3 regions of the Kribbella sp. NPDC104218 genome follow, and region 2 is predicted to be linked to each of the others. Evidence: riboswitches for the same ligand, from Rfam matches in the RefSeq annotation. Region 2 holds a riboswitch; each other region holds the start of a gene.
What was found. Region 2 has a riboswitch for glycine ahead of ACZ6ZD_RS05890 (L-serine ammonia-lyase). Riboswitches for the same ligand answer to the same signal wherever they lie in the genome.
Positions count from the first base shown of each region.

Region 1: it holds a riboswitch for glycine, as region 2 does, so the genes downstream of both, gcvP (aminomethyl-transferring glycine dehydrogenase) here and ACZ6ZD_RS05890 (L-serine ammonia-lyase) in region 2, are expected to answer to the same signal.
Region 3: it holds a riboswitch for glycine, as region 2 does, so the genes downstream of both, gcvT (glycine cleavage system aminomethyltransferase GcvT) here and ACZ6ZD_RS05890 (L-serine ammonia-lyase) in region 2, are expected to answer to the same signal.

Region 1 covers NZ_JBVJMQ010000003.1:1,312,371-1,322,490, reverse strand. The annotation lists gene ACZ6ZD_RS30835 (DUF881 domain-containing protein) at 1-618, shown strand, start outside; gene gcvH (glycine cleavage system protein GcvH) at 652-1,035, shown strand; gene ACZ6ZD_RS30825 (FHA domain-containing protein) at 1,157-1,687, shown strand; gene ftsR (transcriptional regulator FtsR) at 1,674-2,333, shown strand; gene ACZ6ZD_RS30815 (bifunctional nuclease family protein) at 2,357-2,848, shown strand; gene ACZ6ZD_RS30810 (MerR family transcriptional regulator) at 3,151-3,657, shown strand; glycine riboswitch at 3,678-3,770, shown strand; gene gcvP (aminomethyl-transferring glycine dehydrogenase) at 3,845-6,676, shown strand; gene ACZ6ZD_RS30800 (serine hydrolase domain-containing protein) at 6,704-8,005, shown strand; gene ACZ6ZD_RS30795 (IucA/IucC family protein) at 8,093-9,661, shown strand; gene ACZ6ZD_RS30790 (class I SAM-dependent methyltransferase) at 9,740-10,120, shown strand, end outside.
Region 2 covers NZ_JBVJMQ010000001.1:1,248,659-1,258,778, forward strand. The annotation lists gene ACZ6ZD_RS05865 (alpha/beta fold hydrolase) at 1-24, opposite strand, end outside; gene ACZ6ZD_RS05870 (DUF998 domain-containing protein) at 21-707, opposite strand; gene lysX (bifunctional lysylphosphatidylglycerol synthetase/lysine--tRNA ligase LysX) at 817-4,176, shown strand; gene ACZ6ZD_RS05880 (hypothetical protein) at 4,265-5,167, shown strand; gene ACZ6ZD_RS05885 (alpha/beta fold hydrolase) at 5,229-6,056, shown strand; gene ACZ6ZD_RS05890 (L-serine ammonia-lyase) at 6,060-7,433, opposite strand; glycine riboswitch at 7,514-7,606, opposite strand; gene ACZ6ZD_RS05895 (DUF3817 domain-containing protein) at 7,604-7,951, opposite strand; gene ACZ6ZD_RS05900 (alpha/beta fold hydrolase) at 8,050-9,438, shown strand; gene ACZ6ZD_RS05905 (hypothetical protein) at 9,442-9,669, opposite strand; gene ACZ6ZD_RS05910 (aminopeptidase P family protein) at 9,842-10,120, opposite strand, start outside.
Region 3 covers NZ_JBVJMQ010000003.1:72,370-82,489, forward strand. The annotation lists gene ACZ6ZD_RS25390 (TIGR03557 family F420-dependent LLM class oxidoreductase) at 1-66, shown strand, start outside; gene ACZ6ZD_RS25395 (plasmid stabilization protein) at 79-405, shown strand; gene ACZ6ZD_RS25400 (sensor histidine kinase) at 727-1,815, shown strand; gene ACZ6ZD_RS25405 (response regulator) at 1,812-2,468, shown strand; gene ACZ6ZD_RS25410 (alpha/beta fold hydrolase) at 2,469-3,665, opposite strand; gene ACZ6ZD_RS25415 (heparinase II/III domain-containing protein) at 3,759-5,687, opposite strand; gene glyA (serine hydroxymethyltransferase) at 5,783-7,051, opposite strand; gene gcvH (glycine cleavage system protein GcvH) at 7,053-7,427, opposite strand; gene gcvT (glycine cleavage system aminomethyltransferase GcvT) at 7,436-8,539, opposite strand; glycine riboswitch at 8,604-8,701, opposite strand; glycine riboswitch at 8,707-8,802, opposite strand; gene ACZ6ZD_RS25435 (hypothetical protein) at 8,898-9,656, shown strand; gene ACZ6ZD_RS25440 (hypothetical protein) at 9,682-10,120, shown strand, end outside.

The DNA.
Region 1 (10,120 bases), on a different contig from region 2:
ACCCGGGCGGACGACGGGTACCAGAACGCCCGCCGTGAGGATCTGATCGCGATCCTGGACGGCCTCGGGCAGAACACCCGCCGGCTGGAGAGCGAGATCACCGAGCTCGAGGAGCGGAAGAACTCGCTGTCCTCGAGCGCCGACAAGGCCGAGACCGCGCGCGCCCAGGCCGAGGCCCAGGTGCGCACACTCGGCATCCTGGCCGGGACGCTGCCGGCCGTCGGCCCCGGCGTCCGGATCACGCTGAACGATCCCGAGGGCAAGATGACGTCGAGCAACCTGCTGGACGCCATCGAGGAGCTGCGCGACGCCGGCGCGGAGGCCATCCAGATCAACGGCTCGGCCCGGGTGGTGGCCAGTACCGACTTCGTCGACGACGCCCCCGGGATCCGCGTCGACGGCCAGAAGCTCAACTCGCCGTACGTCATCGAGGCGATCGGCGAGTCGCACAACCTGGCCGAGGCGGCCAACTTCCCCGGCGGCCTGGTCAGCGAGGTGACCGGTCCGCAGGTCGGGGGGACCGCCGAGGTGACCGAGCAGACCAGTGTCTCGATCACCGCCTTGCACCCGCTGGAAGAGCATCGCTACGCTCGCCCGGCGCCCAGCCCGACCAAGTAACTTCGCGCGAGACTTTCCAGAAAGAGGACGAAGGTGTACCCCGAAGACCTGAAGTACACGGCCGAGCACGAGTGGGTGAAGGCCGACGGCGAGGCCCCCGTGCGGATCGGTATCACCGACTTCGCGCAGGACGCGCTCGGCGACATCGTGTACGTCCAGCTGCCCGAGGTGGGCAGCGCGGTGCGGGCCGGCGACGCCTGCGGCGAGCTCGAGTCGACCAAGAGCGTCAGCGATCTGTTCGCCCCCGTCAACGGCACCGTGACCGCGGTGAACGAGGCCCTGGCCGACCAGCCGGACCTGGTCAACACCGACCCGTACGGCGAGGGCTGGCTGCTCGACATCCAGGTCGACGACGCCGCCGAGGTCGAGGCCCTGATGGACGCCGAGACCTACCAGGGCCAGCTCGACCCGAGCTGATCACCGGCTGATAGGTTTACCGGACCTCAACCGCTGATCGAGGGTTGGGGTCCGGGTCCACACTGTTATCACGGGGTCTACGCAATCAACGTCGCCTAACGGCGATCGGGAGGATCACAGCATGCCGTTCTGCAACCAGTGCGGGCACGAGAACTCCGAGGGCAGCCGCTTCTGCTCGCAGTGCGGAGCGATGCTCCCTGGCGCGGACCGACCCGCCGCCGCGACGCCGGCCCCCGGCGTCACCGACACCGCGATGCTGACGCCGATCTCGGTCGAGCCCGAGACCGAGCGCTTCGATCAGGGTGAGCCGCTGTCGGCCGACGACCAGGCCGCCGTCGGCGCGCTGCCGGCCGGGTCCGCCCTGCTGATCGTCCAGCGCGGCCCGAACGCGGGCAGCCGCTTCCTGCTGGACGTCGACGTCGTCACCGCCGGCCGGCACCCGGACAGCGACATCTTCCTGGACGACGTCACCGTCTCGCGCCGGCACGCGGAGTTCCGCCGCGACGCCTACGGCGTCAAGGTCCGCGACGTCGGCAGCCTGAACGGCACCTACGTGAACCGGGACCGGATCGACGAGGTCCAGCTGACCAACGGCGACGAGGTGCAGATCGGCAAGTACCGGCTGGTCTACTACGCCAGTGGCCAGGCCTGAGCTCTCGATCGGCGAGGTGCTGGCGGTCCTGCAGGCCGAGTTCTCCGGCATCACGATCTCCAAGCTCCGCTTCCTCGAGGCCGAAGGGCTGGTGAGCCCGGCGCGGACCGCGTCGGGCTACCGCAAGTTCAGCCCGGACGACGTCGAGCGGCTGCGCTACGTGCTGACCGCGCAACGCGACCAGTACCTGCCGCTGAAGGTCATCAAGGAGCACCTCGGCGCGATCGACCGCGGCTTGCGACCGGCGGCCGGCGGACCGCCGGTCGCGCCCAGGACGCCGGCCACCGGTCCGGCCGCTGACGATTTCGGTGCCACCGGCATCGAGTTGCGGCTGACCCGGGCCGAGCTGCGGGCCGCCGCCGGCGTCTCGGCCGAGCTGCTCGACCAGCTGGAGAGCCACGGGCTGGTGGTGGCCGACGGCAAGCACTACGGCGGTGACGCGATCGTGGTCGCCCAGGCCGCGGCCGAGCTGGCGACGTACGGGATCGAGCCGCGCCACCTGCGCCCCTTCCGGACGGCGGCCGACCGCGAGGCCGGCCTGATCGAGCAGGTCACCGGCCCCCGCCGCACCGAGCAGACCGAACACCTCGCCGCCCTGACCGTTCGGTTGCACACAGCACTCGTCCGGTCCAGGCTGCCGCGGTGAACGACGCGGAGTAGGGTGGGGGAGTGCGCGAAGTCGACGTGGTCGGAGTCCGGGTTGAGATGCCCTCGAGTCAGCCGATCGTGCTGCTCCGAGAGGTCGGCGGCGAGCGGTACCTGCCGATCTGGATCGGCGCGGCCGAGGCGAGTGCGATCGCTTTCGCCCAGCAGGGGATGGAGCCGCCGCGCCCGCTGACGCACGATCTGTTCGCCGAGACCATCCGGCTGCTCGGGCACACGCTCAGCCAGGTCCGGATCGTGAACCTGACCGACGGCGTCTTCGAGGCGGTCCTGGTCTTCGACGACAAGACCGAGATCTCCGCCCGCCCGTCGGACTCGATCGCCCTCGCCCTGCGCACCGGGACGCCGGTGTACTGCACCGAGGAGATCCTCGCCGAGGCCGGGATCCCGGTCCCGGACAGCGAGGGCGGCGCCGACGAGGTCGAGGAGGAAGAGGAGGTCGAGCGCTTCCGCGAGTTCCTCGACCAGGTCACCCCCGAGGATTTCGACAAGAGCTGAGCACGTTTCGGCCTTGGGTACCGGCAAGACCGGGAAGGTAACGATTCGTGTGGGAGTCGCGACACGCTAGCGGCTCGGAGCGGTTGTCGTTGACCCTCCCAGGTCGGCGGCTTACCGTGAAGGAGTTGTGGGGTGCGGTAACTCCACGGAGGTAACTCGTTCCAGTCGGTATCCAGGGAGGCTCAGGCGTGACACGCACCGGCGACACGGATCTGACGGCGCAGACCACGTCCGAAGCACGAGCCGCGGCGGCCGCCACTGCCGGCGTGCAGGGTCTGCTCTTCGACGACGATCTGCGGCCGATGCCCGAGGATGTCGGCTTCCGCGGGCCGACGGCCTGCGCCGCGGCCGGGATCACCTACCGTCAGCTCGACTACTGGGCGCGCACCGGCCTGGTCTCCCCGTCGGTTCGCCCCGCGACCGGCTCGGGGACGCAGCGGCTGTACGGTTTCCGTGACGTCCTGTTGCTGAAAGTGATCAAGCGCCTGCTGGACGCCGGGATCTCGCTGCAGCAGATCCGGACGGCGATCGCCCACCTGAGCAAGCGCGGGATCGACGATCTGACCCAGATCACGCTGATGAGCGACGGCGCCTCGGTGTACATGTGCACCTCGCCGGACGAGGTCATCGACCTGCTGGCCGGCGGCCAGGGCGTCTTCGGTATCGCGCTCGGCGGCGTCTGGCGTGAGGTCGAGGGCTCGCTGTCCGAGCTGCCGACCGAGCGCGCCGACGGTCACGGCGAGGACGACGGCGAGAGCCACGCCAGCGACGAGCTGGCCGCCCGCCGCCGGGCTCGCATGACCGGCTGAGGTACCCTCGTTCCAGCTGTTCACCGCACTCGGGAGAGTCCCGTTCATCCAGCGGGCGCCGAAGGGGCAATTCCTCCCCGGAACCTCTCAGGCCCATGGACCGGGTGCGTCAGGCGACTCTGAAGCGTGCGTCCGCGCCGTGACAGAGGGGGAGGCCACCGGAAGCGACTAGCAACGGAGCCTCTTGATGACCGAAATATCAGCCATCTTCGCCGACCGGCACATCGGGCCGCGCCCCGATGAGGTCGCCCGGATGGTCCAGCTGCTCGGGTACGCCGACGTCGACGCGCTCGTGGACGCCGCCGTCCCGGATTCGATCCGGATCGCGGAGCCGCTGCGGCTGCCGGAGCCGGCGTCCGAGGTGGACGCGCTGACCGAGCTGCGCCAGCTCGCCGCCCGTAACAACGTCGCCACCTCGATGATCGGCCAGGGCTACTACGGCACGTTCACGCCGTCGGTGATCGTCCGCCGCCTGGTCGAGAACCCGGCCTGGTACACGGCGTACACGCCGTACCAGCCGGAGATCTCCCAGGGCCGCCTCGAGGCGCTGCTGAACTTCCAGACCGTCGTCTCCGACCTGACCGGTCTCCCGACCGCGAACGCGTCGCTGCTCGACGAGGGCACCGCGGCGGCCGAAGCCATGACCCTGGCGCACCGGTCGAACCGCAAGAGCAAGTCGAACCGCTTCCTGGTCGACGCCGACACCTTCGCCCAGACCATCGCGGTCGTCGAGACCCGCGCCGAGGCGCTCGGGATCGAGGTCGTCGTCGCGGACACCACCGACGGCCTGCCGCAGGGCGACTTCTTCGGCTTCCTCGTCCAGTACCCGGGCTCGGGCGGCGTCGTCCGCGACCTGAAGCCGCTGATCGAGGCCGCGCACGCGCAGGACACGCTCGTCGCGGTCGCCTCCGACCTGCTCGCGCTGACCCTGCTCGAGGCGCCGGGGGAGGCCGGGGCGGATATCGTCATCGGCTCGTCGCAGCGGTTCGGCGTCCCGCTGTTCTACGGCGGCCCGCACGCCGGTTTCATGTCGGTCCGCGCCGGGCTGGAGCGCTCGCTGCCCGGCCGCCTGGTCGGCGTCTCGGTCGACTCCGACGGCGCCCCGGCGTACCGGCTGGCGCTGCAGACGCGTGAGCAGCACATCCGCCGCGAGAAGGCGACGTCCAACATCTGTACGGCGCAGGTCCTGCTGGCCGTCGTCGCGTCGATGTACGCCGTCTACCACGGTCCCGACGGGCTGAAGGCGATCGCGAACCGCGTCCACGACTACGCGGGCAAGCTGGCCGCGTCGCTGCGCGCCGGTGGCGTCGAGGTCGTCCACGGCGACTTCTTCGACACCGTCCTGGCCCGCGTCCCGGGCGCCGCCGCGGACGTCGTCGACGCCGCCCGGCAGAACGGCATCTGGCTGCGCGAGGTGGACGCGGACCACGTCGGCATCTCCTGTGACGAGAAGACCGATGTCGCCGCGCTGACCCGGGTCTGCCAGTCCTTCGGCGTCCAGTACGACGACACGCTCGCGGCCCCGGCCGTCGCGGTCGCGCGGACGTCGGAGTACCTGACCCACCCGGTCTTCAACACGCACCGCTCGGAGACGTCGATGCTGCGCTACCTGCGCAAGCTCTCCGACAAGGACTACGCGCTCGACCGCGGCATGATCCCGCTCGGCTCCTGCACGATGAAGCTGAACGCGACCACCGAGATGGAGGCGGTCACCTGGCCGGAGTTCGCCGACATGCACCCGCTGGCCCCGATCGAGGACGCCGCCGGCTACGTGAAGCTGATCAGCCAGCTGGAGCGCTGGCTGGCCGAGGTGACCGGCTACGCGAAGGTCTCCATCCAGCCGAACGCCGGCTCCCAGGGTGAGCTGGCCGGGCTGCTCGCGATCCGCGGCTACCACCGGGCCCAGGGCGACGAGGGCCGCAACGTCTGCCTGATCCCGTCCAGCGCGCACGGCACCAACGCCGCCTCGGCCGTGATGGCCGGGATGAAGGTGGTCGTCGTCAAGGGCAACGAAGACGGCACGATCGACCTGGCCGACCTGCGCGCCAAGGCCGACGAGCACGCGGACAAGCTGGCCGCGATCATGATCACCTACCCGTCCACGCACGGCGTGTACGAGGAGAGCGTGACCGAGGTCTGCCAGATCGTCCACGACCACGGCGGCCAGGTGTACGTCGACGGCGCGAACCTGAACGCCCTGCTCGGCCTGGCCAAGCCGGGTGAGTTCGGCGGCGACGTCAGCCACCTGAACCTGCACAAGACGTTCTGCATCCCGCACGGCGGCGGCGGTCCGGGCGTCGGCCCGGTCGCGGTCGCCGCGCACCTGGCGCCGTACCTGCCGAACCACCCGCTGCTCGACCAGGCCGGGCCGGAGTCCGGCGTCGGCCCGATCAGCGCCGCGCCCTTCGGTTCGGCCGGCGTCCTGGCGATCTCCTGGGCCTACATCCGGATGATGGGCGGCGAGGGCCTGACCGCCGCGACGAAGAACGCCGTCCTGACCGCGAACTATGTCGCCAAGCGGCTCGAGAACGTCTTCCCGGTGCTCTACACCGGGGAGAACGGCCTGGTCGCGCACGAGTGCATCCTCGACCTGCGCCCGATGACGAAGGAGACCGGCATCTCCGTCGACGACGTCGCCAAGCGGCTGGTCGACTACGGCTTCCACGCGCCGACGATGTCGTTCCCGGTCGCGGGCACGCTGATGGTCGAGCCGACCGAGTCCGAGGACCTCGGCGAGCTGGACCGGTTCTGCGACGCGATGATCGCCATCCGGCACGAGATCGACCGCGTCGCCGCGGCCGAGTGGCCGGCCGACGACAACCCGCTGGTGAACGCGCCGCACACCGCGGCCTCGGTCATCAACGACAAGTGGGAGCACGCCTACACCCGCGAGGAGGCGGCCTTCCCGCAGTCGGTCGACCGCGCCTCGAAGTACTGGCCGCCGGTGCGCCGGATCGACGGCGCCTACGGCGACCGGAACCTGATCTGCTCCTGCCCCTCCCCGGAGGCCTTCGAGTAAGCCCGGTTCGAATTAGAGTTCGGTCCTATGACTGATGTCCGTCCCGACACCGCGGCCGCCCTGTACGCCGCGGTCGCTGCCGCTCAGAGTGAGACCAGAGTGCCGTCGCTGGCGGCCGGGGTGGTGCGGGACGGACAGCTGGTCTGGACGGGTGCGCGCGGGCGGTTCGCCACCGCGCACGGGCTCGAGCCGGGGCCGAACGTGCAGTACCGGATCGGGTCGATCACCAAGACGCTGACCGCGATCCTGGTGCTGCAGTGCCGGGACGAGGGGCTGCTCGCGCTGAACGATGCCGTGGGCAAGTATCTGCCCGGGATCGCGTTCGGTGAGCTGACCGTGCGGAACCTGCTGGCGCACTCGGGCGGGATGAACGCCGAGCCGGTCGGCCCGTGGTGGGAGCGCAACCCGGGGGTCTCGTTCGAGCAGCTGGTCGCGGCGATGGACGAGTCGCACGCGGTCGGCCCGGCTGATCGGCGGCATCACTACTCCAACCTCGGCTACGGGTTGCTGGCCGAGATCGTGGCCCGGGTGCGCGGCGCGTCCTGGCTCGACCTGGTGCAGCGGCGCATCCTCGATCCGCTGGAGATGCGGCGGACGTCGTACTTCCCGTTCGGCGCGGCGGCACAGGGGTTCTCGGTGCATCCGTTCAGCGGGCAGCTGGTCGAGGAGCCGGCGTACGACGCGGGCGCGATGGCGGCGGCCGGGCAGCTGTGGAGCACGGTCGAGGATCTGGCGAAGTACGCGCGGTTCCTGATCGATCCGGTCGCCGAGGTGCTCAGCCGGGAGACGATCGAGGAGATGGCGGCGCCGGCCGCGGCCGATCCGCGCGAGGCGCTGACGGCGTCGTACGGGCTCGGGTTGCGGCTGATCGCCGACGACCCGCATCTGTTCGTCGGGCACACCGGCTCGATGCCCGGCTTCCTGGCCGGGCTGTTCGTCGACCGTGCGCGCCGGATCGGCGCGGTCACCCTCGGGAACGCGACGAGCGGGCGGGTCACCTCGGTCGCGACCGAGCTGCTGACGACGCTGGTCAAGTACGAGCCGGCGGTCGCGCCGGAGTGGATGCCGGAGCCGGAGCTTGCCCAGGGCCACGAGTTGCTCGGCCACTGGTACTGGGGAAACAGCCCGCTGACGTTCTCGGTCGTGGCCGGCATCCTGCAGATGACGGGCGTGATGTCGACGCGGTTCTCGCCGGTCGAGCCGGATGTGTATCGCGGCCGGGACGGGTACTTCGCCGGTGAGCGGTTGCGGGTGGTCCGGCGCGGCGACGCGATCGCTCACCTCGACCTGGCCACCTTCGTGCTGACCAGGACGCCGTACGGCGAGTGAGGATGACCACGCGCGTCCGGCTGGTCACGGCGGCCGTTTCTAGTTAGGGTTCCCTAAGTAAGCGTTGCCTTACCAGGGAGAGTGGGCGTGACCTCGTCGACCGAGACGGCTGTTGCGGCGCATCTGAACGCGATTCTGCGGTGGTACACGCGGGAGGCCGGCGTGCCGGTGGCGTTCGGCGTCCTGCGGTTGACGGCCGGTGCGGCGACGGTGACTGCGCGCGTCGAGCACGCGTCGCGGACCGGCTGGCACCAGTTCACCGGCATCCTGGTGGACGGCGTGCCGCCCGCGCCCGAGGTGCTGGTCCGCGTGCTGTCGGCCGGCGCCGATCCGGCTGATGTCGACGACCTGGTGGCGCGGACGGCGGAGTCCGTGCGCAACGTCGCCCGGTTCGTCTCCGCGGGGGAGTGCGACCGCGGGCCGGGCCGCTTCCTGGAAATCGAGCAGGGGCTCCTGTTCGGGCAACTGAACCACCCGGCGCCGAAGAGCCGGGACGGACTGAGCGGCGCCGAGCTGGCGAGGTACTCGCCGGAGCTCGGCGGCCGTTTCGCAGTGCACTGGTTCGAGGCCGACACCGAATTGGTGTCCTCGGACCAGGTGGCCGGCGCGCCCTCGCTGCAGGGACTGGACGCTGTGCAGCTGATGGGCGCGCTGGCCGGTATCACTCCGTCGGGGGGCCGGGTGCTGATCCCGGCCCACCCGTGGCAGGCGGCCGCGCTGGTGCAGCGCCCGCGGGTAGCCAAACTGATCGCGGACGGCCGGGTCCGGGAGCTGGGCCCGCACGGCGCGCAGTGGTACCCGACGTCGAGTCTGCGCACGCTCTACCACCCGGACCTGCCGGTCATGCTCAAACTCTCGCTCGGCCTCCGCGTCACCGACACGAGCCGCGAGTCGACTCCGACCGAGCTGCGCCGCGGTGTGGAGATCTACCGGCTTCTCGACGCCGCCTACAACGCCGGTACGGCGACGGCGCACCCGCGGTTCACGATCGTCCGCGACCCGGCCTGGATCGCTCTCGACGAAGGCGGTCCGACGCTGACCGGCCTGGACGTCGCCGTCCGCGAGGTACCGCACGACGTCAACAGCTACGCCTGTCTGGCCGGTCTGGTCGCCCCGCGCCCGGATCGGATCAGCCGACTCAGCGAGTACGCCGGCGACGACCCGAGCGCCTGGGTGGCGGCGTACATCGACCACGTCCTCATCCCGATGCTGCACCTGTACGCCGAGACCGGCATCGGCCTCGAAGCCCACGGCCAGAACACGCTGGTCCGGCTCGACGGCCTCGGCCGGATCAAGGGCGGCGCGTACCGCGACAACCAGGGCTACTACCTCGCTTCGTCGTACCTGCGCGGTCTGTTGGCCGTCACCGGGCTGCGGGACTCGGCTCTGGTGGTGACCGACGACCAGGACGTCGACGACCTGCTCACCTGCAACCTGCTCCACAACCAGGCGCTGGCCGTAGTGGGCTGTCTGGCCGCGGATGGCATCGCCGACGAGTCGGAACTGCTCGACGTCGTCCGCGATCGCCTGATCCTTTCGCTGCCGCTCCTGCAGGCGGCCGGACCGGACGGCGACCGCCTGGCCCGCCGCTGGCTCACAGCGGACACTCTGCCGTGCAAACCCGACCTCCTCGCCCCGAACCCGCTCACGGCCTGACCCGCGCCCCGGGCCGGTGACGTAGGCTGGCGCGGTCTGCCGATCGTCCAGATCGGTGGGACGACCACGGGGAGCACCATGAATACTGGACACGTCGAGCTCGCACGGGCTCAGCAGGATCGCTGGGAGGCGGCGTATGCGCGCCATCCGCAGCTGCACGGGGCGGAGCCGTCGGCGGCCGTCCGCTGGGCCGCCGAGGCGTTCGGGGCCGCCGGCATCGATGACGTACTGGAGCTCGGCGCCGGCCACGGCCGGGACGCGCTTTACCTGGCAGCACAGGGCTTCAGCGTGCACGCCACCGACTTCAGCGAGACCGCACTCGACCAGCTGCGGCAGCACGCGCAGCGGGCCGGTCTCGACGACCGCGTGACGGCTGCGCTGCACGACGTCCGCGATCCACTGCCACCGGCCGACGCGACCGTGAACGCTGTCTTCGCGAACCTGTTGCTCAACATGGCT
Region 2 (10,120 bases):
GGGCAGCAGGATCCAGGTAGTCATCCCCGCAAACCTTGCCGCAAGGCGGGGAGCAACAGCCCCAGAACCAGGCAGACGCACAGGACGGCGATCCGCTGCAGGATGCCGACCGGGTACAGCGCGCTCCCGGTCAGGGCCTCGGTGACCATGTTCACCGAGATCACCGCGTTCGTCACGATGACGCCGGCCGACAGGACCGTGACCGCCTTACCGAGCGCGCCCGCCCCGCCGATCCGGCGGATCACCAGGATCGCGAAGACGCACATCACCAGCGTGCCGAGCCAGGCGACCGACGACGTCACCTCGTGAATCACCAGCCCGGTGCCCTGATGGCCTTTCGCCTCGACCTCCCGGCAGGCCGCGCTGGCCGTCGGCGAGCAGTCCATCGGCCAGAACGAGTCGAACAACGTGCCCAGCCCGAAGATCGCCGTCCCGATCAGCAGCCCGGCCACGTCGCGGTGCATCCGGGCCGCGGGACGCGCGAGGATCGCCGCGATCAGCATCAACACGCTGGCCGCGAGATCCGTCGTCCGCGCGTACAGGCTGGTCGCCTGGTCGCGGGCGCCGAGCTCGCTGAGGAAGGACGTGTGGATGTCCAGCGGGTAGCCGGCGACGGCCTCCAGGAGCAGGCTGCAGTACAGGATCCCGGCAACAATCATCATGTTGCGGGTCAGGCGATACGGAAACCCGGCGGGCACGGCGGACATGACGCCAACCCTCGCACACCGACCAAGGGCTTGGCTGTCGCCTCAGGTATACCCCTTTGGTGGAGCTAGCCCGACCGAAAGTCGGCGCCCGGAGTGGGATGATCGCAAGGTGTCCTCCGAACAGACGAAGGTGATTCCCGCCTGGCAGCAGCGCGCGGCCGTGTGGGTCGGCCGGGTCGTCGTCCTCGCGGCGGCCTGGTCCTTCATTGCGATTCCGTTGCATCTGGCCGCGCCGACCCTGGTGAAACGGGTCGACCAGGGCTTCGATTTCTTCGGGATCCCGGCCGGGCACACGTTCTTCCCGGCGGTCTACCTGGCCGTCGTCGGCAGCGCGCTGCTGCGCGGGAAACGGGCCGCGCTGCTCTGGGTGCTTTGGGTCTTCGAAGGGCTCTGGCTGCTCGGCCTGATCGCGTTCGTCGCGTTCAGCAGCGTCCAGCTGAGCAATCCGGAGTCCGCGCTCGTCGACGACCTGGACCGGATCACGGTCAAGGATCTCGAGTTCGGCATCCTGCAGGTCGTCGTGGTGGCCGCGCTGATCGTGCTGCTGTGGAAGATCCGCGGCGCGTTCCCGGCCCGGCTCGCCCAAGGGAGCCGGCGGCTCGCGATCGGGACGCTCGTCACCGGCATGCTGCTGTCGGTCGCGGTCAGCATCACCCTCACCCAGGTCTTCCCGAAGACGCTGACCGGCCAGCGGCAGAAGATCGGCTGGGCGGTCGGCGCCGCGTTCGGCCAGCCGCACAACAAGATGGACGGGCACGGCGGGCACGCCTGGGTCGGCCTGATCGTCAGCGCGATCTCGGCCGCCTCGCTGATCATCGCGTTCGCGATCTTCCTCCGGTCGGCGCGCCGGGTCCGCTACCTGACGCAGTCCGAGGAGCTCGGCGTCCGGCGGCTGCTGCTCGAACACGGTGAGCGGGACTCGCTCGGCTACTTCGCCACCCGCCGCGACAAGGCGGTCATCTTCAGCCCGGACCAGGACGCCGCGATCGCCTACCGGGTGGTCAACGGGGTCAGTCTGGCCAGTGGCGATCCACTCGGTGATCCGGTGGCCTGGCCGGGTGCGATCGAGGCCTGGCTGGCCGAAGCCCGGACGTACGGCTGGTCGCCGGCCGTGATCTCGGCCAGCGAGGAGGCCGCGCGCGCGTACGTCGACGCCGGCCTGCGCGCGTTGGCGATGGGCGACGAGGCGATCATCGACGTCGCCGACTTCAGCCTCGAGGGCCGGACGATGCGCCCGGTCCGACAGGCCGTCACCCGGGCCCAGCGCGCGGGCTACCGCGCCGAGGTCGTGCGGCACGGCGACCTCTCGCCGGCCGACCTGGCCCAGTACGTCGAACTCGCGGAGAAGTGGCGGGGCGCGCAGACCGAGCGCGGCTTCTCGATGGCGCTCGGCCGGCTCGGCGACCCGACCGACGGCCGGTGCGTGATGGTCATCGCCCGGGACGACGACGGCCACGTCCGCGGCCTGCTGTCGTTCGCGCCGTGGGGTCTGCGCGGCGTCTCGCTGGATCTGATGCGCCGCGACCCGGAGTCCGTGAACGGCCTGATGGAGTTCATGGTCGCGGCGCTGGTCGAGGCCTGCGGTGACATCGGCGTCCACCGGATCTCACTGAACTTCGCGATGTTCCGGGAGATCTTCAGCGACGCCGAGCGGGTCGGCGCCGGACCGGTGCTGCGGCTGACGAACGCGCTGCTCACCGCGGCGTCCCGCTTCTGGCAGCTGGAGAGCCTGTACCAGTCGAACGAGAAGTACCTGCCGCGGTGGTCGCCGCGGCTGATGTGTTACTCCCGCGGCGCCTCGCTCGCGCAGGTCGTGCTGGCGGCCGGGACCGCCGAGGGCTTCCTGCCCGCGCCGCGGCCGTGGACGCGCGTCGACAGCGCCGAGCAGGATCCGCACGGGATGCACGTGATCCACGCGAGTGACGGCGACACATTCGCGGCCGCCGTCCACGCACAGGAGGATGAGCTACTGCGGCCGGCGCTGCCGGAGCGCAACCTGACCGAGCAGGAGCGGATCCGGCGGACCAAACTGGTCGAGCTCGTTGCCGCGGGCATCGATCCGTACCCGGTGTCGGTGCCGCGGACCGAGACCCTGGAACGGATCCGCGAGCTACACCAGAACTTGCCGGCCGATCACCGCACCGGACACACGGTTTCGGTCACCGGGCGCGTGCTGCGGATGCGCAGCCATGGCGGGCTGGCGTTCGCCCAGCTGCAGGACGGATTGGTTCAGCTGCAGGTGATGCTGACCGCCGAGGCGTGCAGCGAGACCGCGCTCAAGCACTGGCGGCATCTGGTCGATATCGGCGATCACGTCAGCATCACCGGTGAGGTCGTGACGAGTAAGCGCGGTGAGCTGTCGATCGCCGCGACCGAGTGGGCGATGGCGGCCAAGTGCCTGCATCCGTTGCCGGACAAGCGCAAGGGGTTCACCGATCCGGAGTCCCGGGTCCGGCAGCGGCACATCGACCTCGTGATGAACCCGGAGTCGCTGCGGATGATGCGGCACCGCAGCGCCGCCGTCCGGGCGATGCGCACCGGATTCGAGAGCCGCGGCTTCATCGAGGTCGAGACGCCGATGCTGCAGGCCGTCCACGGCGGCGCGAACGCGCGACCGTTCCAGACCCATATCAACGCCTACGACACCGACCTGTTCCTGCGGATCGCGCCGGAGCTGTTCCTGAAACGGCTGAGCGTCGGCGGGCTGGGCAAGATCTTCGAGCTGAACCGCAACTTCCGCAACGAGGGCGCCGACGCGACCCACAACCCGGAGTTCACCTCGGTCGAGGCCTACCAGCCGTACGCCGACTACCACGTGATGCGCGAGCTGACCCGGGAGCTGCTGATCGAGGCCGCGACCGCGGTCTTCGGCAAGCCGGTGGTCCAGCGGCCGGACGGCGAGATCGACATCTCCGGTGAGTGGCCGGTGGTCACCGTGCACGACGCGGTCGCGCGGGCGGCCGGCGTCCCGGTGAATCCCGACACGTCGACCGAGGCGCTGCGGGAGCTGTGCGCGGAGCACGGCGTCCACACCCGGATGGACATGTCCGCCGGTGAGCTCGTCCTGGAGTTGTACGACGAGCTGGTCGAGCCGCACACCACGCTGCCGACGTTCTACACCGACTTCCCGCTGGAGACGTCGCCGCTGACCCGCACGCACCGCAGCGAGCCGCGCCTGGCCGAGCGCTGGGACCTTGTTGCCTTCGGCGCCGAGATCGGGACGGCGTACTCCGAGCTCGTCGACCCGGTCGAGCAGCGGCGCCGGCTCACCGAGCAGTCGCTGAAAGCGGCCGCCGGCGACCCGGAGGCGATGTCCCTCGACGAGGACTTCCTCAGCGCGCTCGAGTACGCGATGCCGCCGACCGGCGGGCTCGGCATCGGCGTCGACCGGGTGATGATGATGCTGACCGGCCAGAACATCCGCTCCACGCTGGCGTTCCCGTTCGTCCGTCCGGCCCAGCGGAGCTGATTCTTAACGTAGAGCTGGTTCGTTTCTCGGTGGGTCCGCCCGTACCGTTGGAGTGCGCGGGGTTGGGGCTACTGGGGTGGGTGGAGCGGTGCGGCTCGGGGTGGTTGTGGTGTTGCTGTGCGTGCTCGCGGCATGCGCGCCGGCGCCTGTTGCGGGCGGGCGTGAGCCGACGCCTACGCAGGGCACGTCGGCCGTGGGGTCGGCTCCGGCCCGTGGCCCGCTGGACCAGGCGGCGTACCAGGCCGAGCTGGTGAAGATCGAGAAGGGCCTCGGCGGGAACCTGCGCGCGCTGGCTCGCGCGCAGACGGCCGAAGGGCTCGCGCAGGCGATGGGTGATCTGTCGAAGGCGCTGAACAAAGCGTCGGGTCAGTTGGCCGCGATCACGGTCGCCGCGCGGCTGAGCGGCGTCCATCAGCTGTTGCAGGATCGGATCGGGGTCGCCGCGTACCGGCTGGCCGATTCGGAACAGGCCGAGCTGGATGCGCGCTGTGGTGGCGGCGCGTACACCTCGGAGAAGGTGCAGCGGCAGCTGCGGGCCGATCTGCAGCCCGCGTTCAAGGCGCTGACGGCGCGCGAGCTGGTCTTCGGCGGCAGCCTGCCGAACCCGGGGAAGGCGCCGGTGGCCGAGCGGCCGGCGAACGGCGCGACCGTCGTCCGGCGCGGCGAGGCCGGGACCGGGCGGCTGGAGATCACCAACGGGACGTCGAAGGATGTCGCGATCTCGGTCGTCTCGGACGGGAAGCCGCCGCGGGAGCCGCACGTGATGACCTACATCCGGGCCGGGAAGGCGGCCGCGATCACGCGGATCGGCGGGCCGTACCACCTGTATTACAAGAGCGGCGCGGAGTGGAGCTCGGAGCGGCGGCAGTTCGCGACCGGGTGCTCGTTCCAGAAGTTCGAGCAGGCGTTCGGCGCGGACAAGTCGTGGAAGATCGACCTGCAGCGCACCGTCTCCGGTAACGCGCCGACCAAGTCGGTGGAAGCGTATTAGGGTTATGTGACATCGGCCATGTCACGATGACAGGACGCCGTCCCGCGGTCACGATGAGGTCATGAGCGCAACCGCGACGGTCACCGTGGCCGGGGTCCCTGGGGTCGAGGTCGCCTACCACCGCAAGGGCGCCGGCGAACCGCTGGTGCTGCTGCACGGGATCGGCCACCACTGGCAGGCCTACGACCCGGTGATCGACGAGCTGGCCGAGCACCACGACGTGATCGCGCTCGACTTCCCCGGTTTCGGCGCCTCCCCCGACGTCCCGGACGGCGTCCCGGACGAGCTCGACAGCTTCGCCTACACCGTCGACGCGCTCTGCCGGGCCCTCGACGTCGATCGGCCGCACGTCGTCGGCAACTCCCTCGGCGGCCTGGTCGCGCTCCGCCTCGGCCAGCTCGAGCTGGCCCGCACCGTCACCGCGCTCTCCCCGGCCGGCTTCTGGTCACCCCGCGAGAACCGCTGGGCGATCAGCCTCCTCACCAACCTGCGCCGCGTCGCCCGCCGTACCCCCGAACCGACCGTACGCCGCCTCTCCCGCACCCCCGCCGGCCGCCGCGTCCTCACCGGCACCATCTACCACCGCCCGGCCCTCCGCGCCCCCGAAGCCGTCGTCGCCGAATCCCGCGCCCTCCGCGACGCCCCCGCCTTCGAACGCGTCGCCGCTCACGCCCGAGCCGGCGAAACCTTCCACGGCGACGTCCCCGCCGTCCCCGTCACCATCGCCTGGGGCACCCACGACCGCATCCTCCTCCCCATCCAAGCCGCCCGAGCCCACCTCCAACTACCCAAGGCCCGCTCCGTCCCCCTCCTCAACTGCGGCCACGTCCCCATGAACGACGACCCACCCCTGATCACCCGAACCATCCTCGAAACCACCAAAGGCTGAGGATCAGCACTCGATCACGTTGACGGCGAGGCCGCCGCGGGAGGTCTCCTTGTACTTGATCTTCATGTCGGCGCCGGTTTCGCGCATGGTCTTGATGACTTTGTCGAGGGTGACGACGTGGACGCCGTCGCCGTGCATGGCCATCCGGGCGGCGTTGATGGCTTTGACCGAGGCCATGGCGTTGCGTTCGATACAGGGGATCTGGACGAGGCCGCCGACCGGGTCGCAGGTGAGGCCGAGGTTGTGTTCCATGGCGATCTCGGCGGCGTTCTCGACCTGTTCGGGGGTGCCGCCGAGGACTTCGCAGAGGCCGGCGGCGGCCATCGAGCAGGCCGAGCCGACCTCGCCCTGGCAGCCGACCTCGGCGCCGGAGATCGAGGCGTTCTCCTTGTAGAGGACGCCGATCGCGGCCGCGGCGAGCAGGAAGCGGACGACGCCGTCCTCGGTCGCGCCCGGCACGAAGCGGCGGTAGTAGTGCAGGACGGCGGGGATGATGCCGGCCGCGCCGTTGGTCGGGGCGGTGACGATGCGGCCGCCGGAGGCGTTCTGCTCGTTGACGGCGAGGGCGAACAGGTTCACCCAGTCCATCACCTTGAGCGGGTCGACCGACCAGGGGTCGCGGGTGAGCTTGGTGTGCAGCAGGTGCGCGCGCCGCGGGACCTTGAGCCCGCCGGGCAGGACGCCCTCGGTCTCACACCCCTCCTGCACGCAGTCCTGCATGACCTGCCAGATGTGCAGCAGGCCGGCGCGGATCTCCTCCTCGGTCCGCCAGGCGAGCTCGTTGGCGAGCATCACCTCGCTGATCGACAGCCCGGACTCGCGGCACCGGTCGAGCAACTCCGCGCCGGTCCGGAACGGGTACTTCAGCACGGTCGTGTCCGGGACGATCCGGTCCCCCGCGGCGGCGTTCTCGTCGACGACGAACCCGCCGCCGACCGAGTAGTACGTCCGCTCCCGCAGGACGGCGCCGTCGGCCCCGCGGGCCAGGAACGACATCCCGTTCGGGTGGTACGGCAGGGCTTTACGCCGGTGCATGATCAGGTCGGTGTTGTCGTCGTACGCGATCTCGTGCGTCCCGTTGAGCCGCAGCCGGCCGCGCTCGCGGATGGTCTCCACGCGGGCGTCGACGGAGTGCGTGGCGACGGTCTCCGGGTCCTCGCCCTCGAGACCGAGCAGCACCGCCTTGTTACTGCCGTGGCCGTGCCCGGTCGCGCCGAGCGAGCCGAACAGCTGCGACTCGACCCGGGTGGTCGCGGTCAACAGGCCGTCGGCCACCAGCCCGTGGACGAACGTCCGGGCCGCTCGCATCGGGCCCACGGTGTGTGAGCTCGACGGGCCGATCCCGATACTGAACAGGTCGAAAACACTGATCGCCATCCGTGTGGAGGTCCCTTCCGGTCGTCGTTGACCGAGTGGTGTCCTCCCCACTCTGTTGGACCGATGTCCTCCAGAGGTGCCTCGCCCGTACGGTGAAGGTGCCTGAGAGATTCTTGGGGAGAGTTGCTCCTACGGCGCCCGGGTCGAGCCCAGGTCTCTCCCGCACGGGTTCATGCGGCTGTTGAATTAGCTTCCGCACGCGACGGTACGGCGGCCTGCTGGCCGCCGTCAATCCGGCCGGTCCGCACTGCCCAGATCTCGAAGAACCAGGTGAACAGCGGCGGAACACTCGCGGCCAGCGCGACCAGCGTGACCGGCCAGGACCAGCGCAGCGGGCCGCGGACGAGCAGCACCGTGAGCACGTAGACGACGAAGATGCCGCCGTGGATCGGGCCGAAGATCTTGACCCCGATCTCGTTGTCGGACAGCACGTACTTGAACAGCATGCCGATCAGCAGGCCTGTCCAGGAGACCGCCTCGGCGATCGCCACCACCCGGAACCACCGTGAGTGTGTCATCGCGCCCGACCCTAACAAGCCCCTCAAACGACAACCGGGGTGGTCCAGGGGGCGTTCCCCGATGCCCGCGAGCAAGCGATTACCGAAGACTCGAGGAAATGAGACCCAGAGCACTCGCGTGGACTGTCGCCCTGACCGTCGCCGCTTCCAGCCTCACCGTCCTCCCGGCCTCGGCCGCCGTGCAGTGGAAGGACTGCGTGGCCGAGGGCAAGGACGACCCCGCGGTCGTCCAGGGTTCCGAATGCGCGACGCTGCGGCTGCCGGTCGACTGGCGGAACCCGAACGGTCCGACCTTCGGGTTCGAGATCGCCCGCCGGACGGCGAAGCAGCAGCGCCTCGGCGTCCTCGTCTTCGGGCCCGGCGGCCCAGGGGACTCCGGCGTCGACCGGATCAAGACCGGGATCAGCCGCTTCAGCCCGCAACTGCAGGACCGCTTCGACATCGTCAGCTTCGACCCGCGCGGCATCGGCCGCAGCAACCCGGTGAAGTGCTCGGCCGAGCTGATGGCCGCGATGCCGTCCCCGATCATCAAGAGCGCCGCGGAGTTCACCGCGACCCTCGACTTCAACCGCCGCCTCGCCGCCGACTGCCGCGAGCACACCGGCCCGCTCTACGACCACGTCGACACCTGGCAAACCGTCCGGGACGTCGACGCCATCCGCCGCGCCCTCGGCGAACGCCAGATCTCCTTCCACGGCAGCTCGTACGGGACCCAGCTCGGCGCCCAGTACGCCGAGACCTACCCGCGCAACGTCCGGGCGATGGTCCTGGAGAGCGTGCTCGACCACAGCCTGGCCGGGCCGCGCCAGTTCCTCGACGTCCAGGCCGCCGGCGTCCAGGACTCGTTCGACGAGTTCGTGAAATGGTGCGACCGGACGCCGTCCTGTGCCCTGCACGGTCAGGACGTCCGGGCTGTCTGGGCCGATGCGCTGGCCCGGGCCGGCAACCCGTTCCAGCTCAGTTTCAGCACCTTCCGGATGCTTTACGGACCGCAGTGGAACGCTCTCGCCGACTCGCTGAAAAACCTTGCCCTCAGCAAACAATCCGCCGCGCTGACCGCGCACACTTTCATCCCGTTCTGCCAGGACTGGAACCTGCGCGTCACCAACTACCGCGACTACGCGAGGCTGCTGAACCGGATCGCCGACAAGAACCCGGACATGCCGTACCCCGGCCAGCTGATGGCCGTCTCGGTCTGCCTGGGCGCACCCAAGGCCAACAACCCGCAGCATCGCCTCAACGTCCGCAACCTGAGTACGCCGATCCTGCTCGCGAACGCGTTGCACGACCCCGCGACGGCGTACCCGATGGCCCGGAGCGTCGAGCGCCAGCTCGGCCGGCACGGCGTCCTACTCACCTACGCGGGCTGGGGACACGGCAGCTACAACAAGAGCGCGTGCATGCAGTCGGCGGTCGACAGCTACCTCATCGATCGCACGGTGCCGAAGCGGGGGACGACGTGTGCCGCCGTCCAGCCGACCGGCTGAACCTCAGACCGCGACGCCGGTGATCTCGAGAACCCGGTGCAGGTGATCGCCCCGGCGAGCGCGCTTCGACAAGGCGCTCAGCTCGGTGCAGGCGGCGTCGAGCGCCTGGGCCTGCGTCCGGCAGCGATCGACATACCAGAACGGATCGTCGGGCTGCGGGTCGTCCGCGTCGTCGATATCGGCGTACCAGTGCGCCGGGCCGTAGTGGACGACTCGCACTCGTAGGTTCATCACGGCTCCCCCGTTGGATCTCCCCTGATCCGGAATCCGAATCCGGCCGGCGCGTGACCGCGGCCCCCCACTGTCACGCGCCGGGCCGAGTTCGACCCTCCCCGACGACTACATCGTGCGGCGACCGGTTTGCGTTACCGCACGTGACTACTAATTTTAAGTGATCGATTGACTACTGTCCGTTAAGACACTGCTTGGTCCACGCCTCGAGCCCGTCGGTGGTGATCGGCAGCGCCTCGGTGAGGATCTCCAGCCGGTCGGAGTGCACGACGACGTTGTCCTCGATCCGGATCCCGATCCCGCGCAACTCGGGCGGGACGGTCTCGTCGTTCGGGTGGAAGTACAGCCCCGGCTCGACCGCGAGCGCCATCCCGGCCTCGAGATCACCGGCGAAGTAGGTCTCCGGGCGGGCCGCGTCGCAGTCGTGGACGTCGAGGCCGATGTAATGCCC
Region 3 (10,120 bases), on a different contig from region 2:
GACATGGACGGCTTCTTCGACTTCTTCACCAAGGAACTGGCTCCGGAACTACGCAAGGCTGATTGAGAGGAACGCGTCATGCCGGCTGGGTCGAGCAAGAAGCGGGAACGGCAGTACGAGCACATCAAGGCCGGGCTGAAGCAGAGCGGCCGCAGCGAGGACACGGCCGAGGAGATCGCGGCGCGGACCGTCAACAAGGAGCGCGCGCGAGCCGGTGAGGCGAAGGAGTCGAGCCGCAGCTCGACCGACGACATCTCCTCCGGACGCCGCGGCGGGCTGCGCTCGCACTCCGGACCGGGTGGCCGCACGAAGGAGCAGCTCTACAACGAGGCCAAGCACAAGAACATCAAGGGCCGCTCGAAGATGACGAAGGCGGAGCTGGAGCGGGCAGTGGGTCGGGGGTAGCGCGACCCGAACGACAGGAGGTAGTCGCTGGGCCGGCGGCTCGCGCGGCGCCCGTGAGCGTGCCGCGCCCCCGCCCGGGCGACTACCTCCTGTTCTTACGGACGGGATCAGAAGTCGCGGTTCCGCATGAGGCGTCCTTTCGAGAGGCGGTGACCTGCCGCGGTTGCGCACGCGGCATCCTTCAGGGGTCGCTCAGAAGTCGCGGTTGCTCATCGGGGTGTCCTTTCGTCGAGGGGTAGGTCCATCCGATCCTCTGCACGTGATGTGGGCAATCGGTTCGACCGTGAGCGAAAGGGGCTTGCGGATTAGACTCGGATGTCTATGAGCGCACCGGGGGGCCGTTGGCTGGGCGACGGCGTAACGGCCGGGGCCGTGGCCGCGCTGGGCGTCGCGACTGTCTTCGGGCACGGCGCTGGTCCGGCGGCCCGGTTGGCCGCTGTCGGGTACGCCGTCGCGGTCAGCGCGCCCTTGCTGTGGCGCCGGCGGACGCCGCTACTGGTTGCCGCGGTGATCGGCGTCCTGGGAATGGTCGGTCAGCTCCTGCCGATCACCGCGCTGCTGGACGGGCCGTTCCTGGTGGCATTCGCGGTCGCGGTCGCGACAGTGGGTGCGCTCGACCTGCGCTGGGTCGCCGCCGGATGGGCGGTGCTCGCGGCAGCCCCGGCATTCGTCGTAGCCGTTGCCCAAGGCACCAATGGGTTGATCGCAACCCTGGGCTGGCTCGCGTTGGCCTTCGCGGTCGGTCGCGCGATCGGCTTCCGGCGGTCGTACGTCGCCGCGGTGCGCGAGCAGGCGATCGAGCGTCGGGTCACCGCCGAGCGGCTCGCCATCGCCCGCGATCTGCACGATGTCGTCGCGCAGTCCGTCTCCGCGGTGTCCCTGCAGGCGACCGTCGGTCTGTACGTGTTCGACCGCCAGCCGGATGAGGCGCGCGCGGCGCTGGAGCGGATCCGGGTGACCGGGGTGGGCGCGACCCGGGAGATCCGCGAGCTGCTCGGGCTGCTCCGCGGCGCGGACGACGGCCCGACACCCGGGGTGGACGACCTGCCCACGCTGGTGGCAGCGAGCCAGCTCGACGGCCCGACCGCGACGTACCGCGTGCTGGGCGCACCCCGAGCCCACGACCCCCTTGCCGGCCTCACCCTCTACCGCATCACCCAAGAAGCCCTCACCAACGCCCGCCGCCACTCCAGCGCCACCTCCATCTCCGTCCAGCTGCACTGGCAGCCATCGGCAATAGTCCTCACCATCGCGGACGACGGGATCGGGCTGCCGGCCGGTCAGCTGACCGAAGGGCACGGGCTGCGCGGCATGAGGGAGCGACTGACCCTGGTGGACGGCGTGCTGACGACAGATGGCCGCGACGGCTTCCGGCTGTCCGCCACCGTACCGACCGGGGACGGCGCATGATCGGAGTTCTCGTAGTCGACGACCAGGTCATGGCTCGCATTGGGCTGCGCGTGCTCATCGACGGCGAGCCGGATCTGCGGGTGGTCGGAGAGGCGGGGGACGGCGTGAGCGCGGTACGGCTCGCGCGCGAGCTGCGGCCGGATGTGGTGCTGATGGACGTGAAGATGCCCGGCGGGGACGGATTGACCGCGACGAAGGCGATCACCTCCGATCCGGAGCTGACCGCGACCCGGATCGTCGTCCTCACCGAGTACGACGCGGATGACGCCGTCCTCAGCGCGCTCCGCTTCGGCGCGAGCGGCTACCTGCTGAAGGACTTCGCCGCCCCCGCGCTCCTGCACGCGATCCGCACCGTTCACGCCGGCGAGTCCCTCCTCGCACCCGGGATCGCCCGCCGGATCGCCGCCACCTGGTTGCCCCCAGCAACCACTGCCGCCCGCGCCGCCGAACTCGCTCCGCTCACCGCCCGCGAACGCGAAATCCTTGCGCTCGTCGCCCGCGGCCGGACCAACGCCGAGCTCGCCGCCGAACTCCACATCACCCACGCCACCGCCAAGACCCATCTCAGCCGCATCCTCACCAAACTCGACGCCCGCGACCGGGTCCAGCTGGTCATCATCGCCCACCGCGCGGGCCTGGTAACTCCCGACTGATCAGCCAGCCGGGTCGGCCGCTCCGGTGTAAGCGGAGAGCGGTTGGCCGGCGAGAAACTTCAGGAGGGTCGGCACATAGGCCGTGGAGTCCTCGGGGCTGTGCCCGGTCCGGGGGAGAAAGGTGAGGGTGGCGTTGGGCAGAGTGTCGCGGTAGTCGCGGGTAACGGCCCACGGGACGTAGTCGCACTGGGCCCGCAGCACCAAAGCTGGGGTCGCCAGGCGGCTGAGCGCGGGGCGGGGGTCGGGGATGGTGGCGAAGTCGGCGTTGGTTTGCTGGTTGGAGTAGAAGCCCTGCGGGTTCTGGTGGACGCCGGAGGCGTGGGTCCCGCCGGGGCAGCCGCCGAGAGATCGGCCGGAGAGCGCGATCTCGTGGAACCGGGAGTCGGACTCGGCGTCCCCGGCGAAAGCGTGGGCGGCGCGCGGATTGAGGCCGAGCAGGACGCCCTGGAGCAGCAGTCTGGGCGCGGAGGTGAGCTCGTCATAGCGGCGCCGGTCCGGCCCGCTGAGGGCGGACCAGGGCGAGATCTCCAAGCCGGGGTGGGCGTTCGGCCAAACCTCGCCAGGAGAGGTGAAAGCGACCTTGGCGACGCGATCGGGATGGGCGGCGAGGTACTGCGCCGCGAGTGAGCCGCCCCAGGACTGGCCGATCAGGATCACCCGGTCGGCGCTGACCGCCGTCCGGACGGCGTCCAGATCGGCGACGTGGCGGGCGACGGTGTAGCCGGTCGGGTCGGTCAGCCGGGTGGAGCGGCCAGCGCCGAGCTGGTCGTAGCTGTAGACGTCGTACCCGGCCGCGTTGAGCTCCTTCGTCCCAGTAGGCAGCCCCTCGGAGGGCGTTCCGGGCCCGCCGTGCAGAAAGATCACCGGAGTGCGCTGACGAGCCCTGGACGCCGGACTGGTCACGTAAGCGAGCCGGCTCCCGTCAGCCAGCGTCCAGAACCGGACGCCGTCCGGAGTCGCCACCTGAGGCTGCTCCGGGAACGGTCGTAAGAACAGCACCCCGAACGCCGATGCGACCACCAGCGCCCACACGCCACCCACCAGCCACCGCCCAGCCGCCAGGCTCACCCCGAGCAGCACCAACAGCCCGGCCCCAAGAAATACCACCGGCACCGGGACTACGACGGCGACCGCGAGCATCACCCCCACCCCGGCAACAGGTGCGAGCACGCCGGCCACCACGCGAAAGACAGTCATGAGTCGACCGTAGAAAAGCCGGCCGCGGGATGCGTCCGGCTGGAGAAGACGTACCCCGTACATCCGCAGATGTACGGGGTACGTGGGCCCGCGTCAGTTCAGGCGGGTGAGGCGGCCGAACGGGGCCACCTTGACCGTGACCTTGCGGGTGCCGACGGTGAGGTCGAGGAGGACGGCGGTGCCGGTGTTCCGGGTGGCGTAGGTGACCTGCTCGGCTTGTTTGGACGGAATGATCAGCGACAGGATGCGGACGCTCTGACCGGTCCGGGTGAACTTCACGACCGGAGCCGGGACCGGGTTGAAGATGGTCGGCGCGAACCAGCCCTGCGCCGGGTTGGAGCGCCCCTCTTCGACGGTCGTGCTGCCGGCCGGGATGGCGCCGTCCAGCGGGATCTGGATCAGGTGAGTCTTCATCCCCGAGCGCGGCTGCTGGGCGACCGCGACGCCGTTCGCATCGATGGTGACCTTGTGGCCGGGCGGCAGGTGCCAGAGAGTCTCGTAGCGCTGGGTCGTGCCGGACTGGCCGCGGTCGAGCGCGATGACCAGGTCCGGGTCCTTGAGGACGAGGACGTCACGGTTGCGTTCGACGCCTTCGGCGGGCTGGTCGTTGAGCTCGTAGTAGTCCGAGTTCGGCGTGCTGACCGCGCCGACCAGTTTCGTCTTGGCGTTCCGGCTCTTCGCGGTCGGGATCGTCATCACGTTGTGGGCGTACTGCGTCCGCGCCCACTCCTGCTTCTCGTTCTTCCGGTAACCCAGGTAGCCCGGGTCGATCAGCACGTCCTGCCCGTGCCAGTTGTACGTGATCGCCGTGTGGTCCTCGTGCCCGTGGTACGCCCGCGGGAACCCGAACCGGATGCTGTACGACGACTCCTGCCCGAACGGCCGGTTGTCACCCCAGCCCGTCCGCCCGAAGATGTACCCGGCCCGGAAGATCCCGGTCCGCTTGGCCGGTTTCGTCCCCTTCTTGCCCTGGGACGCGACGAACTCCAGCGGCGTCCCGGGGGCGGTCTCGAGCTTCTGCTTGTTGGTGTTGCCGATCTGGTGCAGCTCGCCGTTCGCCTTGGTCGCGAGCGCCAGCCAGAGCGCGAGCTTCTCCCGGCGCTTGTCGATCTCCGGGCCCGGCTCGGTCTTACAGGCCCGCAGCACCTCGGCCGCCCGCCCCCAGAGCCGGTAGTTGAACGACGCGTACCCGACGGACTGCTCGTTCGTCGTGCCCTCGTCGTCGATCGCGTGCACGACGGCCTCGTTCAGCCGCTTGACGGCCAGCTCCTTCAGATCGGCCCGGTCGTAGGTGCACCCGATCCCGAACAGCGCGATGCTCTCGTCGGTGCCGTGGTTGCGGATCCCGCTCCAGTGCTCGGTCATGAACTTCGCGTGGTCGTTCAGCGCGGTGTCCAGCCACTTGTACTGCGCCGGCAGCGTCCGGGCCTGCAGGCTCTTGAGCGTGGTCTGCCGGATGCAGATCAGCACGTTCGTGCGGTGCATCGTCGACTCGGTCGCGCTCGCGCCCTGCCAGGGATACGGGTTGTCGCGCACCCAGTCCTTCGCGATCGCGAGGGTCTTGTCCAGGGCCTGCCGGTTCCCCCGGTCGGCGCCGTAGACGCCGTTGCCGAGCCAGCGCAGCGAGTGCAGCCACAGGTGCCAGCTCGGATCCTTGAACGGGTCCGCGTCCCAGCGGATGTTGCCCTTGCCGTCACCGACCTTGGTCGCCGGGTGGTTGCCCCAGGCAAACTTCTCCTCGAGGACCAGGGGCAGCGAGACCTTGGTCTGGATCCCGCTGAACCCCGGGCAGGCGTACCCGGCGGCGGCCGGCCCCCGGCGCGGCGCCCGGCCGGCCGGTGCCGGCGTGCTCACCGGCGCCGCGGTCGCCGTCCGCTCCGGTTCCATCGTGCCCAAAGGGGCAGTCTGCAACTGCTCCTTGGGCAGCAGGAAGTACGCCGCGCCCGCCAGCGCCACCCCGCACACCAGCAGACATCCGAGCAGCAGCCCAACTGCGCTCTTGGCCCGTCGCCGTCCTTGCACCCCAGCCTCCTTCGTCCCGCCCCGGTAAAGACCAAGACGTGCCGAAGTGGTGAAATTGTTGCAAGAAGCACCAAAACGGAGTGGACTTTTCGGAACTAGCCGATCGCAGGATAGAGCGGGAACTTCGCCGTCAGGACGCCGACGCGCGCACGCAATTCAGCTGTGAACGACTCGCTCGGCTCCTGAATCAGAGCCGCTGCGACGATGTCGGCCACCTCCGCGAATTCGGCCGCCCCGAACCCGCGGGCCGCCAATGCGGGCGTCCCGATCCGCAGCCCAGACGAGACCATCGGCGGCCGCGGGTCGAACGGGACGGCGTTGCGGTTCACGGTCAGCCCGACCGAGTGCAGCCGATCCTCGGCCTGCTGGCCGTCCAGCGCCGAGTCGCGCAGGTCGACCAGCACCAGGTGCACCTGCGTCCCTCCGGTCAGGACCGTAATCCCGGCCGCGCGGACGTCGTCGGCCAGCAGCCGGTCCGCGATCGCCTGCGCGCCCTCGAGCGTCCGCCGCTGCCGGTCGCGGAACTCCTCCGACGCCGCCAGCTTGAACCCGACCGCCTTGGCGGCGATCACATGTTCCAGAGGACCGCCCTGCTGCCCGGGGAAGACCGCGGAGTTGAACTTCTTCGCCAGGTCGGCCCGGTTGGTCAGGATGACGCCGCCGCGCGGCCCGCCGAGCGTCTTGTGGGTGGTCGTGGTGACCACGTCGGCGTGCGGGACCGGGCTCGGGTGCAGCCCGGCCGCGACCAGCCCGGCGAAGTGCGCCATGTCGACCATCAGGTACGCGCCGACCAGGTCCGCGATCCGCCGGAACTCGGCGAAGTCCAGGTGCAGCGGGTACGCCGACCAGCCGGCCACGATCAGCTTCGGCCGGTGCTCGAGCGCGAGCCGCTCGACCTCGGCCATGTCGACCGCGAAGTCGTCCGGACTGACGTGGTACGCGACGACGTCGTACAGCTTGCCGCTGAAGTTGAGCCGCATACCGTGCGTGAGGTGCCCGCCGTGCGCGAGGTCGAGGCCGAGGATCGTGTCACCGGGGTCGAGCAGCGCGAACATCGCGGCGGCGTTCGCCTGGGCGCCCGAGTGCGGCTGGACGTTCGCGAAACCCGCGCCGAACAGGGCCTTGGCCCGGTCGATGGCCAGCTGCTCGACGACGTCGACATGCTCGCAGCCGCCGTAGTACCGGCGGCCGGGGTAACCCTCGGCGTACTTGTTGGTCAGGACCGAGCCCTGGGCCTCCATCACCGCGAGCGGTGCGAAGTTCTCGCTGGCGATCAGCTCGAGGGTGTCGCGCTGACGGCCGAGCTCGGCGGTGATGGCGGCGTGGATCTCCGGATCGAACGCGGCCAGGGACTGGTCGAGCATCTCACTCACCGCCGATCAGGGTCGTGTAGGCGGCGGCGTCCAGCAGGCTGACCTCGCCCGTGATCCGCAGCCGCAGCAGCCAGCCCGCGCCGTACGGGTCGGTGTTCACCAGGCCCGGGTCGGCGACGACGGCCTCGTTGATCTCGGCGATCTCGCCGTCGAGCGGCGCGAACAGATCGCTCACCGACTTGGTCGACTCGATCTCGCCGCAGGTGTCACCGGCGCGGACGGCGTCGCCGGCCGCGGGCAGCTCGACGTACACGACATCGCCCAGCGCTTCCCCTGCGAACGCTGTGATGCCGACCGTCGCGATGTCGCCGTCGACGGCGATCCACTCGTGCTCCGCGGTGTACTGCAGGTTGGTGGGAACGGACATGAGAGCTCCTAGGCGCGGCGGTAGAAGGGCAGGGCGACGACCTCGACGACGTCGTGGGTCCCGCGGATGTCGACGTGCAGCTGGGTGCCGGGCTCGTCGTAGCCGGCCCCGACGTAGGCCATCGCGATCGGGTGACCGAGGGTGGGGGACGGCGCACCGCTGGTGATCGCGCCGATCTGCCGCCCGGACTCCGGGTCGTGGACGGCGTACCCGCTCCGCGGCGACCGGCGTCCGGCCGAGGTGAGGCCGACGAGCACCTGCCGCGCGCCCTCGTCGCGCCGGCGGGCGAGCGCGTCCCGGCCGACGAAGTCACCCTCTTTGCCGAAGGCAACGACCCGGCCGAGCCCGGCCTCGAACGGCGTGGTCGCGGCAGTCAGCTCGTTGCCGTACAGGGGCATTCCGGCCTCGAGCCGAAGCGTGTCCCGGCAGGCCAGCCCGGCCGGCAACAGCCCGTGCGGAGCGCCGGCCGCCAGGAGTGCGGTCCAGATCCCGGCGGCGTCGTCCGGCCGGCAGTAGATCTCGAAGCCGTCCTCGCCGGTGTAGCCGGTGCGCGCGAGCAGGATGTTGCGCTCGGCAAGCGTCCCGGCGCAGATCGCGTAGTACTTCAGGTCGGCCAGCGGCAGCTCGGTGAGCGTGGCGACGATCTCGGCGGACGCGGGGCCCTGGACGGCGATCAGCGTCCAATCAGCCGTGGTGTCGCGCAGCTCGGCGTCGAAGCCGGCGATCCGCTCGACCAGCTCGTCCCGGACGGCGGCCGCGTTGCTCGCGTTCGCGACGATCAGGAAGTGTTCCTCGGCGAGCCGGTAGACGACCAGATCGTCGAGGATGCCGCCGTCCGCGGCGCACAGCATCGTGTACCGGGCGCGACCGGCGCCGATCTTCGACGGCTGCCCGACCAGGCTGTGGTCGAGCGCCTGCGCGACCTGCGGCCCGGTCAGCTCCAGCTCGCCCATGTGGGACAGGTCGAACAGGCCGGCCGCCGTCCGGACGGCGGTGTGCTCGGCGATGTCGGAGGTGTAGCGCACCGGCATCGACCAGCCGGCGAAATCGGTGAACGACGCACCGAGTCGTTGATGTTCCGCATGCAGCGGCGTTGGACGTGACGACGTCATGGCTGGGAGGCTCCCTCGGTCCGGCGTCACGGACACGTGACGCCTCTGCTGGGTGACCTCCCCGCTCTGTCATCGGTACCTGAGAGCTTCGCCGCCGGGTGTGGCGGTTTGCACCGTGGGTGCGGGTCGCCCGCAGTTGCGCGGGCACCCGGCTTTCCAGAGTTCGCCTCATCGGAACGGTCGCTTGGGCCTGAGAGATTCTGGGGAGATTTGCTCCTTCGGCGCCTCATCGTGATGGATGAGGACTCTCCCGCCCCGATTCGAACGGCGCGATATGCGGTTGAGCCGCCGACTCTAGGGTGTGCCCGGCGGCCGGGTCAATCGGCGTCCGGACCCGCTGATGTGATTGGGTCGGCGGGTGACTGCCAACGACGCCGAGGCCCGGAGCCGGCGCGCCCAGCTCGTGGTCTGGGGCGTGTACGTCGGGATCCCGGTGCTGTTCCTGATCGCGACGGTGACGATCAACCTGTCCGCCGACCAGGCGCTGGTGGACTGGAAATCGGTGCTGATCCCGGTCGCGGCGATCGCCGGCGGCTGGCTGTTCCGCGACCGCAGCCGCTGGAAGCCGGACCGCTGGGCCTCGGTCGGCGCGATCACCGGGAGCACCGCCGCGCTGTTCGGCGTCTTCGCGACGATCGTGATCGGCGGCCCGGCGCTGTTCTGCGTCCCGGCGGCCGCGATCGGCGGCGTGATCGGGTTCCTGATCGGCCGGTGGGGCGAGCGTCAGCTGCTCCGGCCCGCGGTGGCCGGGCTGGGGGACACGCCGTACGAGCTGACGTTCCGGATCCGGGGGATCAACCGGCTCCGGCTGACCGTCGGCGACACCTCAGTGACGCTGCGGGCGACCGTCCGGGCCAAGAGCGCGGACGGCGACAACACCCGGGAGAACATCCAGGACGTGCCGCTCTCGGTGCTGAAGGTGTCGGAGACCACGCTGGCCGGCGGTGAGGAGCTGGAGTACCCGATCCGCCTCGACCGGACGCCGGTCAGCACGCCCGGCCCGGCGCTCGTCGTCCAGACTCTCGCGACCGAATGGATCCTGCCGCACGACGAAGCCGTCGTACTGGCCGAGATCCTGAATCGCCGGATCGCCGCGGCCGCGGCGCCGGCGAACTGAGAGGACGGTCGCGATGTTCCGCCAGATGTCGGTTTTCGCGTGGACGCTGATGCTGCTCGGCCTGGGCGGACTGGCCTGGTTCGTGATCTGGCTGGTCCGCCGCGAGCGCTACCGCAAGTCGTTGCGGGATCGGGGCTGGACGTTCGTCGGCTCGCCGGCGTTCGCCGCGGTCGCGCGGCTGGGCAACCCGCCGTTCGGCATCGGGTTCACCCGGTCGCCGGACGATCAGATCACCGGGGCGACGAGCCAGGGCCGCCCGTTCCAGGTGATCGAGTACAGCAACGATCACTGGGGCGGCTGGGTCGGCATGGTGACGCTGTCGCGGCGGCTGCCCGAGTTGTGGATCACCGGCGGGCAGACGCAGCCCCGGTACGGCGTGATGGCGACGATGGTCCCGGTTCCGGCGCAGCTCGGGGCCGGTTGGACGGTCGGTGTCCAGGAGCCCGAGTTCGCGACCGACGTGC